Thioclava sp. GXIMD2076: one gene and its partner. The protein of the gene in region 2 interacts with the protein of the main gene of each other region in a pairwise test. Links are inferred from orthologs where the notes say so. Each region holds a gene or a part of one and is shown on either strand. Other genes may lie near its edges.

Region 1 (7,079 bases), 510 kb from region 2 along the record:
GTAACTGTTACCAGCAACGGCATCCTCTTTGAAGCTCGTAGATTGTCCTTGCTGTATTTTGACTTAACGGAAGGAAAGCCGCATGGTTGCTCCAGATCTGACGCTCCCTGCCAATCGGCCCACCTCCCATGAATGGGTGCGGCTGCGCACGCTGACATTCCTGCGTTGGACTGCGGTTATCGGGCAGCTGATGGCCATTCTGGTGGCGTGGTTCCTGCTCGGAATCGGGCTCAACCTTGTCTGGTGCCTGGCGACGGTCGGGACATCGGTGCTGGTCAATCTGCTGGCGCTGTTCCTGACGCCGGAAAGCCGCAGGTTGTCGCAGGGGGCGGTTCTGACGCTCCTGCTGTTTGACACGGCGCAGCTCGCGGTGCTGTTGCTGCTGACCGGCGGGCTGAACAATCCTTTCGCGCTGCTGATCCTTGTCCCTACCACGATTGCGGCGACCACACTTGAATGGCGGGCCACGATGCTGATCGGGGCGGTGACGCTGGTGCTGACGACGCTGGTGGCGGGGCTCTATATTCCGCTGGTATCGACCGGTGGCGAGGTGATCCAGCTGCCCGAACTGTTCGAGTTCGGATACTGGACGGCAATCGTGATCGGGGTGGTGTTCCTTGGTGCCTATGCGCAGCGGATCTCGCATGACAGCCGCGTGATGGCCGAGGCCCTTCTGGCCGCGCAGCTGGCTCTGTCGCGCGAACAGAAGCTGACCGACCTGGGGGGAGTGGTGGCGGCTGCCGCGCATGAGCTGGGCACGCCGCTTGCCACGATCAAGCTGGTCTCGAGCGAGCTTGCCGACGAACTGGCCGATGACGAGGATCTGCGCGCAGATGCGCTCCTGATCCGCGAACAGGCCGACCGTTGCCGCGATATCCTGCGCTCGATGGGGCGGGCGGGGAAGGACGATCTGCATCTGCGCACCGCGCCGCTGATCTCGGTTCTGCGTGAGGCGGCCGAGCCACACATGGATCGCGGTAAGGAAATTATCTTTACGACAGAACCGATTGGCGATGGCAGTGATAAGCAACCGGCGATCTATCGCTATCCCGAGTTGATCCATGCGCTGCGTAATCTAGTGCAGAATGCGGTGGATTTCGCTGACGGTCGGGTCTGGGTCGATGCGCTCTGGAGTGGCTCGACCATCGTTGTGCGGGTCTGTGATGACGGGCGCGGTTATGCGCCGGATGTGATCGGCCGGATCGGTGATCCTTTCCTGCACGGGCGCAGCTCGAATAGCCGCAAAGAATATGAGGGGATGGGGCTGGGGCTGTTCATTGCCAAGACCCTGCTCGAGCGGACGGGCGCACGGATCACCTTCCGTAACGGGACCACGCCTTTTGTCGCGGCCAATCGCAAGCCCGAACGCTCCGGCGCGATCGTGGAGCTGGCATGGCCGCTCGAGCGTCTTCTGGCACCCGAGCGCGAGGCCCTTGGCGAGAATGTTCCCATAGAGAGCTGATGCGAAACGTTTTATTAAGCTTAACTACGCATTAACCATTGTGTTGCATTCTTGGTCTCGGTTTATGGCGTGAGGCTGGGAAATGTTGGAAATTTTGGTCATCACTGGGTTGGTTGCGATCGCATCTGCCGTTTCGGCGTCGGTGGCGATCTTGCTGCTTACACGCCTGCAGGCCGGACAGCGCAAGAAGGACGCGCGGTCCCTCCAGCCGATGATCGAGCAGACGGTCCTGCTCTTCGATGACGAGGAGCTTGTCGATGCGACCGCTCCGGCACGGACTCTTCTGGAAGCCTCCCCTCTGGCCTCGAGTGACTGGGGACGCCTCATCGCCTTCCTGACGCCGCGCTTCGAATCGGTGCGTGACCGGCTCGCGGGTATTGCCGAGATCGGGCGGATCGAGGTCTCCGGCTTTCCGGGTCCGAATGGCGGGGCGCCGCTGCGGCTCATTGCCGAGGATGTGAACGGCTTGACGCGGATCACATTGGTTGATCCGGAAGCCGAGGGCCAAGGGCTTCTGGTGGACGGGCTGTCGCAGCGCGCGCTCGAGGACGAACTCGAGAACCTGCGCCATGCGCTCGATCTGTCGCCCTCTCTGGTTTGGCAGGAAAGCGCAGCCGGCGAGACGATCTGGGCCAACCGAGCCTATCTGCTGCGCGCCGGGTCTCTGGCGGAGGAAGAGGTTACGCTCAGCTGGCCACTCCCGCAGCTGTTCAAACTCGAACTGGAACAGACCGAATATGCGCCGCGCCGCGTGATGCTCCAGGACGAGGACGGGATCGATACATGGTTTGATTGCTACAGCTATCATCTGGGGGACAACTGGGTGCATTTCGCGCAATCGGCGGATGCCACGGTTTATGCCGAAAAAGCACTGCGCGATTTCGTCCAGACGCTGACCAAGACCTTTGCCGATCTGCCGATCGGGCTGGCCATCTTCAACCGTCAGCGCCAGTTGCAGCTCTTCAACCCCGCGCTCAGTGATCTGACCGCCCTCGGGGTGGATTTCCTCTCGAAACGTCCCTCGCTCTATGCCTTCCTCGACCGCCTGCGCGAGACCCGAATGATGGCCGAACCGAAGGACTACCGAAGCTGGCGCGAGCAGATGACCACGCTCGAGAAACAGGCGGCAGCCGGTTATCATTCCGAGACGTGGAACCTGCCCAATGGTCAGACCTATCGCGTGACAGGGCGTCCGCATCCCGACGGGGCGATCGCTTTCCTTTTCGAGGATATCACCTCCGAGATGACGTTGACGCGCAAGTTTCATACCGAACGCGAGATGGATCGCGCGGTGCTGGACAATATCGCGGAAGCCGTTGCCGTTTTCCTGCCGTCGGGCGAGCTGAGTTCGGCCAATGCAGTCTATCATCGTCTTTGGCCCGCGCAATCGGCAGGGATGTGTCTGCATGATTCGTTGCGCGCATGGGCCGAGGCCTGTGTGCCGACCGAGGTCTGGAGCCGCGCGCGCCTGCGTTTGGGAGCGATGGCCGAGCGCGAGCCGCTGGCGGGGGATGTGACCCTGCGCGACGGGCGGGTAATTGCCTGCCGTTTCGTGCCACTGGCGGGCGGAGCCCTTATGGCGAGCTTTGCCGAAAAGGAACTGCTGGCCGAGGTAGAGCCGCTTCGCAAACTCGCAGCGCAATAGCGCCTTTGCATGGACGAACGGTCAGGATAGAACGGGCGCTATGACCGCTCCTATCCTGACCCTGCCTCTCGCCGATCCCGATGCCACCGCCAGACTTGGCCGCGTCATCGCCCCCTTCCTGAAAGCGGGCGATGTTCTGTTGCTCGACGGCCAGATCGGGGCAGGGAAAACCCATTTTTCTCGGGCGTTGATCCAGTATCGGCTCGAAAGGCTCGGCATGTTCGAGGATGTGCCCTCGCCGACCTTTACTCTCGTGCAGGTCTATGAGGCCGAGCCCGAGATCTGGCATAGCGATCTCTATCGCCTTTCCCATCCCGATGACGTTCTGGAGCTCGGGCTCGAGGAGGCCTTCCATGACGCGATCTGTCTGGTTGAATGGCCCGATCGTCTGGGAGATCTGGTCCCCCATGCCGCGCTGCACCTTGCCTTCTCGCTGACAGAAGATGGTGCGGCACGGCAGGTGGTCTTCAGCGGCGACGAGACATGGGCGCGGCGTCTGCCGGATATGCTGGAGGGGCTGTGATGGACATCGAGCGCTTCCTCGCGCAGGCAGGCTGGGGCGGTGCGCAGCGCGAGCCGCTTGCCGGCGATGCTTCTGCCCGTCGCTACGAGCGGGTCGGGGGAGAGCGCCCCGCCGTCCTCATGATCACCCAGCCGGGAGACGAGTTGCAACGGTTCCTCCGCATGACCGACTGGCTGGCGGCGCAGGGGTTTTCGGTCCCGCAGATCTATGCCCGCGCGCCAGAGCAGGGGTTGCTGCTGCTCGAGGATCTGGGGGATGACCTTGTGGCGCGGCTCATTGGCGCCGACCCCGCCCGCGAGGACGAGCTTTACGGTCTGATCACCGATGTGCTGGTTGCCCTGCGTGCGGTGACACCGCCCGCGGGTCTGACGGAACTGGATGGCCGCGGGCTTGCCGCGCTGACGAAGCTGACCGAGGACTGGTATCCGATGACGGCGGCGGCGGATCTCTCGGGGGACATTGCCCGCGCGTTCGAGGCGCTGGATGACGGTCAGCGGGTTGTGTCGCTCCGGGATTTCCACGCCGAGAATGCGCTCCTTCTGCCCGCGCGGCAGGGCGTCGCCCGGCTCGGACTTCTGGATTATCAGGACGCGGTCCTGGCCCATCCCGCCTATGATCTCGTCTCGGCCCTGCAGGATGCACGGCGCGATGTCTCGCGCCAGACTGAAACAGCCCAGATCGCGCGCTATTGCGCCATGACGGGGCAGGATAACGCAATTTTTTCTGCTATTTACGCCTGTCTCGGGGCGCAGCGTGCGTTGCGCATTCTGGGAATTTTCGTGCGCCTGTGCGTGGCAATGGGCAAGCCGCGCTATCTCGAGTTCATGCCGCGCGTCTGGGGACATCTCGATCACAATCTGGCCCACCCCGCCCTCGCGCAATTGCGCGCAACGGTCATGGCAGCTATGCCGCGCCCCGATGTCCCCCTGATCGAGGAGATACGCCGACAATGTGCGACACGCCCGATAGTCTGATGTTGTTTGCCGCCGGTTTCGGCACGCGGATGGGGGCGCTGACCGCGGATTGTCCGAAGCCGCTCGTTGAGGTGGCGGGGCGTCCGCTCATTGATCATGCGCTCGATCTGGTCGTGGAGGCCGGGATCGGACGGAGCGTCGCCAATATCCATTATCGCGGCGATCAGATCGTCCGGCATCTGGCAGGGTCCGATGTGATGATTTCCGACGAGACGGACGAGATTCTGGAAACCGGTGGCGGGCTGCGCAAGGCGCTTCCGCTTCTGGGGCAGGGGCCTGTGTTTACGCTCAATACCGATGCCATCTGGACAGGCCCGAATCCGATCGCGGCCCTGCGCACAGCATGGGACCCGAAGAAGATGTCAGCGCTGCTGATGCTGGTGCCGCCGGAACGGGCGACGGGTCATAAAGGCGCGGGCGATTTTACCCTGACGGAGGGGCGCCTGACGCGTGGTCCCGGATTTGTCTATACTGGTGCGCAGCTTATCGATCCGTCAGAACTTTCGGAAATTCCTGAAGCCGCGTTTTCGCTGAACCTGCTCTGGGACAGGATGCTGGCACAGGGGCGGGTGTACGGTCTCGTCCATCCGGGCGGCTGGTGTGATGTCGGGCGTCCCGAAAGTATTCCGCTGGCCGAGGCGCTGCTGGAGCAGGCCGATGATTGAGCGCGGCATCTATGCGCTGCCTTGCGGCGTGGATTTTCCCCGCGAGCTGGTGGCAGGTCTGATCGCGCGGATGCAGGACCAGCCGCCCGAGGCCATGGCGCGGGTGCGGCTCTATCTGAACTCGGGGCGGATGCTACGCCGTGTGCGTGAGGAATTCGACCGACATGGAGCGCGGTTTCTGCCGCAGCTGAAACTGGTGACCGATCTCGGGCGGGCGCCCATGCGCGGGCTGCCCCCCGCCGAGCCCGCGCTCCGGCGGCGGCTCGAGCTGGCGCAGCTGGTCGCGGGGCTGGTCGACCGTTTGCCGGGGTTCGAGGCGGGGCACGGGATCTTCGGGCTGGCTGACAGTCTGGCCACGCTGATGGCCGAGATGCAGAGCGAGGGCGTGACGCCCGACGATCTCGAGGCGCTGGAGATTGCCGATACCCATGCGCAACACTGGCGGTTGAGCCTTGATTTCATTCGCATTGTTGCCCGCTATTTCGAGGCTGACGCAACCCCCGATGCCGAAGCCCGCCAGCGCCGTGTGGTCGAGCAGATCATCGCGGATTGGGCGGAAGCAGGGCCGACAGATCCGATCATCGTGGCGGGTTCGACCGGCTCGCGCGGGGCCACGGGGCTGTTCATGCAGGCGGTTGCACGGCTTCCCCAAGGCGCGCTGGTGCTGCCGGGGTTTGATTTCTCGATGCCGGAGCATGCGTGGAAAAGCCTGAAGTCGGGCAGTTTCCCGATCGAGGATCACCCGCAATACCGCTATCGCGCGATGCTGGATGCGGTCGAGGCGGAGCCCGGCGATGTGATCCGCTGGCATGACCGCTCCGAGCCTTCACCGGAGCGTAACGCGCTGATCTCGCTGGCGCTACGCCCCGCTCCGGTGACCGATCAATGGATGCGCGAGGGCGCGGATCTGCCCGATCTGCTGGACGCCTGCAAGGATCTGACGCTGATCGAGGCGCGTGATCCGCGCGCCGAGGCCAATGCCATCGCGCTGGTTTTGCGCGATGCGGCCGAACGTGGGGTGCCGACCGCGCTCATCACGCCCGACCGGATGCTGACCCGGCGGGTGGCGGTGGCGCTTGACCGCTGGGGGATCATCCCCGATGACTCGGCGGGGCAACCGCTGCAACAGACCGCGCCGGGGCGGCTCTTGCGCCATCTGGCGGCGATGCGTGGCGAGGCGCTGACGCTGGACGGGCTGCTGACCCTGCTCAAACATCCGCTGACCGCCACAGGCTCGACGATGCGCGGGACGCATCTTCGCTATACCCGTGAACTGGAGCTGGATCTGCGCCGCAACGGGCCGGCTTTCCCCGATCATCCGGCGTTGGTGGCATGGGCACAGAAATATGCCGATAAACCCGACTATGTTGAGAAACTGACATGGGCGAACTGGCTGGGCGCGTTTTTCCCCATGCTGATGTCGCCTTATGAACAGCCGCTTAGTGACTGTGTCAGCCACCATCTGGCCCTTGCGGCGCATCTGGCGACAGGGCCGGATGGCTCGGTCGAGGCCAGCGAGCTGTGGCTTCAGGATGGCGGGCGCGAGGCATGGCGGGTGTTTTCCGAACTGGCCCGCGAGGCGGTGAATGGCGGCAGCTATACGGCGGCCTCCTATACCGATCTGGTCAATCACCTGCTGCAGGGGTCGATGACACGCGCGGGTCTTGCCGCCCATCGTGACATCACCATTTTCGGGGCGCTCGAGGCGCGGGTCCAAGGCGCGGAGCAGGTCATTCTGGCAGGGCTGAACGAGGGCTCGTGGCCCGAAGCCCCCGATCCCGATCCGTGGCTCTCGCGGCAGATGCGTCTG
Region 2 (7,013 bases):
CGGTTGCAGCGACGGGCTGCGCTTCGGCGGTTGCCGAGGCCGTATCGCTGGCGGCCGCCTCGGGGGACAGCTCGGCAGTGGCCGGTTCTGTAGCGGTAGGGCTTTCGGTCAGTGTGGTATCTGTTTGCGCAGCGTCGGCCTGATCAGCGTCGGTCTGAGCACTGTCAGTCTGTGCGCTTTCTGTCCGGGCAGCGTCCGGCGAGAGTGCGGATTGCTCCTGAGCCGCGGGCAGGTCCTCGCTCTCGGAGCCGTTGCCCATGAGCATCGCCAGAATGGCCAGGACGAGGATCAGCACGCCAGTCAGCATCAGCCCGAGATATTTCGGCTTGCCACCGATACGCTCCGACAGATCCCCTGCGGGGGCATCATCTTCCTCGTCTGCCGCGCGGCTGACGCGGGCAGTGATCGAGACACGTCCCTGCGGGTTGGTTGCATCCTCTGCCGCGACCGGTTTGCGCGACAGGGCGGGGCCCTCCGTGACAGGGGCGATCACAGGTTTGCGAAGCTCGCCTGCCTTGCGTTCGGGCGTGGATCTGGCCGAAGCCTCTTTTTCGTTCCCACGTTCGGCATGCAGGGCAGGGCCCTTGCCGATGGCGGGCAGGTCGCGGCGCGCCCCGCTCAATTTGGGCGTTGCCGCAGCCTGTTCGGCATCGGCTTTCTGTGCGGCGAGCGAGGCATTCTTGCCGGGCATATCTTCGGGCCGTTCGACGCCGAATTCGGCACGCAGCCGGTCGAGATCGCTCTCGGGGATCGAGATCCGGTCCGAGCCGCCATTCTGCCAGCTCTGTGTTTGGGCGCTGGCGCGGTCGGCAGCCCCGATCGTCGCGGAGGCGGCCTGCGGGCTTTCAGCGAACTCGTCCTCGGTATAGGGGCCGCTTTCGGCGCCGAAGTCGCTGCCATATTCGGCTTCACGGCGCTCTTCCTCACTCGGCTCCTGACCATAGACCGCCAGTTCCTCGGCCAGCGAGCTGCGCGGCGTCCGGGCATGCAGGGTGTCGTGCATATCCTCGGGCATGTCGTCAATTTCGTCCTGCCATTGCGGCGGGTCCATAACATATCTGCCGGTGTCATAAGCGGAAGGAGCGCCATAGGATTGAGCGGGCTCCGCTTCGGCAGGCTCGTAGTCCTGCGCGGAACGGGCATATGTCGCCCGCGCGGCCTCTTGCTCGGCCTCCTCGCGCTCCAGCCGTTCCTGTTCGAGCCGTTCGGCTTCGAGGCGCTCGCGCTCCAGCCGTTCCTGTTCGAGCCGCTCGGCTTCGAGGCGCTCGTGTTCCAGCCGTTCCTGTTCGAGCCGCTCGGCTTCGAGGCGCTCGTGTTCCAGCCGTTCCTGTTCGAGCCGTTCGGCTTCGAGGCGCTCGTGTTCCAGCCGTTCCTGTTCGAGCCGTTCGGCTTCGATGCGCTCGTGTTCCAGCCGTTCCTGTTCGAGCCGTTCAGCTTCGAGGCGCTCATATTCCAGCCGTTCTTCCTCAACGCGGGCCGCTTCGGCGGCGCGCGCCTCGGCTTCCGCGGCCTCGGAGGCGGCTTGGGCTGCGGCGATGGCCGCGGCGCCTTCCTCGGGGGTGCAGATCACGATGGCCTTGTGGTCGGGTTGCACATAATCGCCCTGCGCCAGATATTCGGGCGCATAGGTGGTCAGGCCAAACCACGGCTCGCCCATGAACTCCTCGCCCTGCGGCAGTGCAACGAAGGAGACAGGCCGCATTCCGTGGCTTTCGGCAAAATCCTCGGCCTCGCGCAGCGTGTCGCGTGCGATCACCGCCACATGCACCGTCTTTCCGGGACCGGACCAGTCGAAGACCAGATCTTCCACCGGATAGGGTGTCATGCCAACCAGAGCGGCCTCGATCTGGCGGCGGCGCTCGGCGATGGTCGGGCCGGGGGCATGCACTGCGGTATAGAGGATTTGCGAGGCGGGAATGACGAGCTTGGTGGCAAACTCCGCCCCGCCCAGCTCGATCACCTTGGCGCGCAGCGCGGCCATCCCTGCCTCGAGCCCCGCCTCGTCATCGAGCCGGACCTGCCCATGCGCCATCCAGCCATAGCTGTGGCGTGCAAGGAGGCTGACGGTTTCGTCCGCGAAATTCAGGGCGAATTGAGGTTTCATGGTCTGGCTCGGTGCGTCTCATCGGGGCCTAAAGGCACCGTTTTGGTGTTTTGTTACTGGTAGCCGAGAACGGCTTTCAAGGAAAGCGGCGAACCACCCTGATGGGTGATTTTACCGGAGACTTCGGCAAAGCGCTGCCCATATCGGCAGGAGCTTGCACGGGGTGCCCGAGCCGGAGCGCTCCTGCCGGAAGGGCCGGTTGTAGGGCGCGCAAAGCTATCGTAGCCAGAGCCCTTCGCGCTTGATCCGGTTGCGCATGACCTTCTCGCGGCGCGGCAGGTCGTTCTGGTCGAAGAGCGCGCGGATCTTCTTGCCTTTCCCTTGTAGCACGAGTTTGCGGATCGGCTCATAGGCCTTGATCACTTTTTTGATCCGGTTGGGCGTGCAGACCTCTTCGACCATCGCGATGGCGCTTTCGCTCTCTCGGGCATAGAGAAGGGGAAGCGTGCGGTAATGGCAGCTTGACGCCCCATCGAGCGCGTCGAGGCTTGCGGGCGGACGGCCGCCGCCGAGCGAGGCGATGACCAGCGGCAGCGCGATCTGATCGAGCCAGGGGTCGAGCGACTGGCAGGCCAGCTCATCGGGCGTCTCGTCACGGATGGAAAGCGCAAAGCGCAGGAAGCGCGCCCCGAATTCCTGCGCATCAGCGCCCATGAACCAGCCCGCGTTGAAATAGAGAAAGCGTTTCCAGAATTCCTCGGGCTGGCTCAGATCGAGCGTCGGCTCGAAGGCGATGCCGAACCGGTCATAGAGGCATTTCCAGATTTCGTGATAGCCCGGTCCATAAAGCGGCGGTTCGGGCCATGTGCCCTCGCGGCGCATGGAGGCGGTCGGGTAGCTGAAATCGAGCGGAGGCAGGGGCGCGGTGAAAACGGTATCGGTATCGAAGAAGATGAAAGGTTGGGCCGGAAGGGCGGCCAGCGCCTCGATCTTGTTGCCATAGGGATAGTCTTCGCCGAAATGGCGATTCTCGAAGGGCAGGATCTCGGCGCCGTCCTCTTCGAGAATGGCCCGGATCTCCGGCGTGAGGGTGGTGGGCTCGCGCCAGCGCGCACCTGTGGGTTCGGCCACGATAAGCCGTCCCTTGAACTCGGGGTTTGTCGCGCGGAAAGAGCGTGTAAAGACCACGGCCTCATGCTCGAGACGCCCCCGCTGGGCGATGCAGAGCACGATGAAGTTTTCTTCTGACGATTGTTGCGACATGAAGGGCTCCGGATCGAATGTTGCGAGTATACTAAGCGCAACGCTGCCAGAAAAGACAGAGCTATGTCTTTTCCTAATCACATATTTTTCAGGAGCTTACAGCGTATCACCAGAACCCCTGAGGGGTAGTGGTGGGTGACCCTGGAATCGAACCAGGCGTGGGTCTCCCCGGCGGAGTTACAGTCCGCTGCCGCACCTTGCAGCACGTCACCCGACGCTGTGTGGCGGCTTTTACGGAGAGTGGCGGGGACCGTCAAGCACCTTTTTCGATTTTTCTTGCAACTCTTTCTCGGGCTTGCCAATTGGCGCGCAAATGCGCAGGAAGAAGATCAAGTATATAAGGGGAATCCGATGAAGAAGCCGTCTTGGGTCATCGACAAAGAACGTTCGAAACGCGCAGCGGCGGCGGAAACCGTATGGCTGTTCGGTATTCATGCGGTGCGTGATGCGCTGCTTAATCCCAACCGCACGCGACTGCGTCTGGTCCTGTCCAAGAATGCCGCCGACAAACTGGCCGAGGCCATCGCACAATCGGGCATGGAACCGGAGATCGTCGATGTGCGCCGCTTTACCAAGGACGTGCCGATCTCCGAGGATTCGGTCCATCAGGGGGCGGCACTCGAGGTGAAGCCTCTCGACTGGGGCAAGCTGGTGGATGTCTGCGAACCGGGGCAGGGCTCTCCGGTGGTGGTGCTTCTCGACCGCGTGACCGATCCCCATAACGTGGGTGCGATCCTGCGCTCGGCGGAGGTGTTCGGCGCGCGGGCCGTTGTGGCACCGCATCGCCATTCGGCGCCCGAGACCGGCGCCTTGGCGAAAACCGCCTCCGGCGCGCTGGAGCGGCAGCCCTATCTGCGCATCCAGAACCTTGGCGATGCCATCGAGCAGCTCCAGAAGATCGGCTATGTGGTCTATGGTCTCGCGGGTGAGGCGGAGATGACGCTGGCCGAGGGTCTGTCGAACTCCTCCGATCTGCCGATCGCGCTGGTGATGGGCGCCGAGGGGCCGGGGCTACGCGAGCGCACCCGCGAGCTGTGTGATCATCTGGTGAAAATCCCCTTCGCAGCGGATTTCGGATCGCTCAATGTCTCGAATGCCGCGGCGATTTCGCTTTATGCGGCTGTCAGTCGCCTCCCTGCGCAATCGTGACAGAACTGCCACGGCGCGCGAAAAAATCGATCTTACGGATCACATAGTCGAGAGAATAGCGACGGGGCCTTTAAATGGCCGCCGCCGTTTCTAACTTGATAGGCAGGAGGCGCAGACTCGGAACCGCTGCGCCTTGTTCACTGTCCCTCGTTCCGCACTCGCGCCCAGGCCTTATGGTCGGGGCGCTTTTTTTTGAAGGATTCCCGCAAGGGACTGAAAAAGGGAGTAAAGCCGATGACGACCGACACCACCCTGCGCGAAATATTTACAGCCACCAAAGTGATTGCCGTGGTCGGCTATTCTGCCAACACGGACCGGCCGTCGCATATGGTCGCGAAATTCCTGCAAGGCAAAGGCTATCGGGTGATTCCCGTCAATCCGGGGCTGGCGGGGCAGAGCGAGTTGGGCGAGACCGTCTATGCCGATCTCGCTTCGATCCCCGACGGGATCGCGGTGGATATGGTGGATATCTTCCGCCGCTCCGACGCGGTGCCCGAGATCACCCGCGAGGCGCTGGAGCATCTGCCGTCGCTGCGCACGGTCTGGATGCAGATCGGGGTGGCAAATGCCGAGGCCGCGGAGCTTGCGGAGCAGGCAGGAAAGACCGTGGTGCAGGACCGCTGCCCGAAGATCGAGATGCCCCGTCTCGGGCTATAAACCGGGGTGATCGTGCAGGGTTGCTTAATATTTTTGCATATCCCGAATAAAACTACGGTAAATGCTCGGATTTGCGTGATTTTCTCGTCATTAATCCGTTGCCCTGCTAAGAAAATGTTCCGGACGTAAGGATACAAACGGGACAGGCGATGGAATTTGATGTGGGTGCACGGCTCAAGGCCGTGCGCAAGGCGCGCAAGATGTCACAGCGGGAAATGGCCGCGAAATCAGGCATCACCAACGGGATGATCTCGCTGATCGAGGGCAACAAAACGAGCCCGTCGATTTCGTCGCTCAAGAAAATCCTCGAAGCGCTCGATCTAACCCTGTCCGAGTTTTTCGAAAGCGATGCGGCGGTTGTGGATAAGTTCGTGTTCCGACATGACGAACTGGAGCGCATCACCCCCGAACAGGTGGATGGCTCGGGCATCAACCCGCTGTCTCCTGCGGCCAAGTTGCAGCGTCTGGGCTATTCCCAAGGCAGCTCGCTTCTGATGCTCTACGAAACCTACGAGCCGGGCGCTGATACCGGCGAGCCCTATACCCATGAGGGCGAGGAGGCGGGGTTCGTGATCGAGGGCGAGCTGCTTTTGGAGGTCGATGGCGAGGTCGAGGTGCTGCAAGTGGGGGATGGTTATAAATTCGCGTCCACCAAACCGCACCGTTTCCGCAATATCGGCGCTGTGCGCTGTGTTGTGATCAGTGCCTGCACACCGCCAACCTTCTGAGACCTACGCATTCTGAGACGTTGTCCCCAAGCGGATAGAAAAAGGCCCGAGGTGATCCCTCGGGCCTTTCTTTTACTGGATGCCCATCAACAGGCGCGGCAGCCAGAGCGACAGATCGGGACAGAAGGTCACGATCATCGTCATCGGCAAATGCCCGAAGATCAGGAATTTCAGCGTTGGTTTGAGATATTTGTCGAGCGTCAGCTTGGAGACGCCGCCAGCCATGTAGAGCATCGGTGCACAGGGTGGGGAGACGTTGCCAAGGCCCAGATTGGTGCCCACGATGGCCGCGAAATGGATCGGGTGGATGCCCAGTTCGTTGATGACCGGCAGGAAGATGATCGCGGCCAGAACCGAGCCCGAGATGTCATCCACGATCATGCCGATGAAAAGAAGCACGATATTGATGAGGATCAGGATGACATATTTGTTGTCCGACAGCGACAGCATCGCCTCGGCCACCTCTTTGGGGATCTGCTGCAGGATCATCGCGCGGCTCATCATGAAGAGGAAGAACAGCACCGAGATGATCGAGCCGGTGGTGATGGCCGAACGCACGAAGGAGGTCGCAAAGCTGCGCAGTGTCAGGCCCTTGTAGATGAAGAAGCCCACGGGGATCGCATAGACCAGCGCGATGGCCGCGGCCTCGGTGGGGGTAGCGATGCCCGAATAGATCACGCCGAGGATGAGGACCGGCATCAGGAGCGCCCAGAACGCCCTTACCCCCGAGCGGCCGATAGTCTTTACCGACTGGTCGAAGGTCAGCTTCTCCTCGACCTTGATCGTGTCGACATTACGCAGGAAGATGAAGTTCAGCACGACATAGATGGCGGCCAGCAGGATGCCCGGAACCAGCGTCGACAGGAAGGCCGCGCCCACCGAGATACCACCGGTGATGGCGAAGACGATCATCGGGATCGAGGGCGGGATCATCAGCGCCAGAACCGACGAGCAGGCCACAAGCGCCGTCGCATGTCCTGCGGGGTAGCCCTCACGGATCATGCGCGGGATCATGATCTGGCCGATGGCTGCAATCGCTGCCGAGGACGAGCCCGAGATCGCGCCGAAGAGCGCGCAGGTAATCACTGTCACGGCTCCCAGACCGCCTTTCACGCGGCCGACCAGCGAGTTGACGAAATTGAGAAGGCGTTCGGAAATCCCGCCTTCGGCCA

What was found. The genes of interacting proteins can lie anywhere in the genome.
Region 1: the proteins of rlmB (region 2) and tsaE interact in binary tests that used the Escherichia coli proteins (3 or more experiments, as listed by UniProt). The link is inferred for Thioclava sp. GXIMD2076 from one-to-one orthologs.

Annotation. Positions count from the first base shown.
Region 1 is NZ_CP149932.1:532,798-539,876, reverse strand. Bases 2,083-4,888 are described here. They hold tsaE (tRNA (adenosine(37)-N6)-threonylcarbamoyltransferase complex ATPase subunit type 1 TsaE), read left to right. Parts: upstream 2,083-3,147; coding sequence 3,148-3,630; downstream 3,631-4,888. Other genes in these bases: WDB91_RS02670 (nucleotidyltransferase family protein), read left to right, coding at 4,580-4,888; WDB91_RS02675 (phosphotransferase), read left to right, coding at 3,630-4,604; WDB91_RS02685 (PAS-domain containing protein), read left to right, coding at 2,083-3,107. Outside these bases: WDB91_RS02690 (ActS/PrrB/RegB family redox-sensitive histidine kinase), read left to right, coding at 83-1,462; more of WDB91_RS02685, read left to right, coding at 1,614-2,082; more of WDB91_RS02670, read left to right, coding at 4,889-5,269; double-strand break repair protein AddB, read left to right, coding at 5,262-7,079. UniProt on the Escherichia coli protein: Required for the formation of a threonylcarbamoyl group on adenosine at position 37 (t(6)A37) in tRNAs that read codons beginning with adenine.
Region 2 is NZ_CP149932.1:24,776-31,788, reverse strand. The notes cover bases 2,818-5,557. They hold rlmB (23S rRNA (guanosine(2251)-2'-O)-methyltransferase RlmB), read left to right. Parts: upstream 2,818-3,658; coding sequence 3,659-4,456; downstream 4,457-5,557. Other genes in these bases: WDB91_RS00155 (cupin domain-containing protein), read left to right, coding at 5,263-5,557; WDB91_RS00160 (CoA-binding protein), read left to right, coding at 4,691-5,113; WDB91_RS00175 (hypothetical protein), read right to left, coding at 2,818-3,307. Outside these bases: WDB91_RS00180 (hypothetical protein), read right to left, coding at 1-2,104; more of WDB91_RS00175, read right to left, coding at 2,321-2,817; more of WDB91_RS00155, read left to right, coding at 5,558-5,841; WDB91_RS00150 (TRAP transporter large permease), read right to left, coding at 5,914-7,013. UniProt on the Escherichia coli protein: Specifically methylates the ribose of guanosine 2251 in 23S rRNA.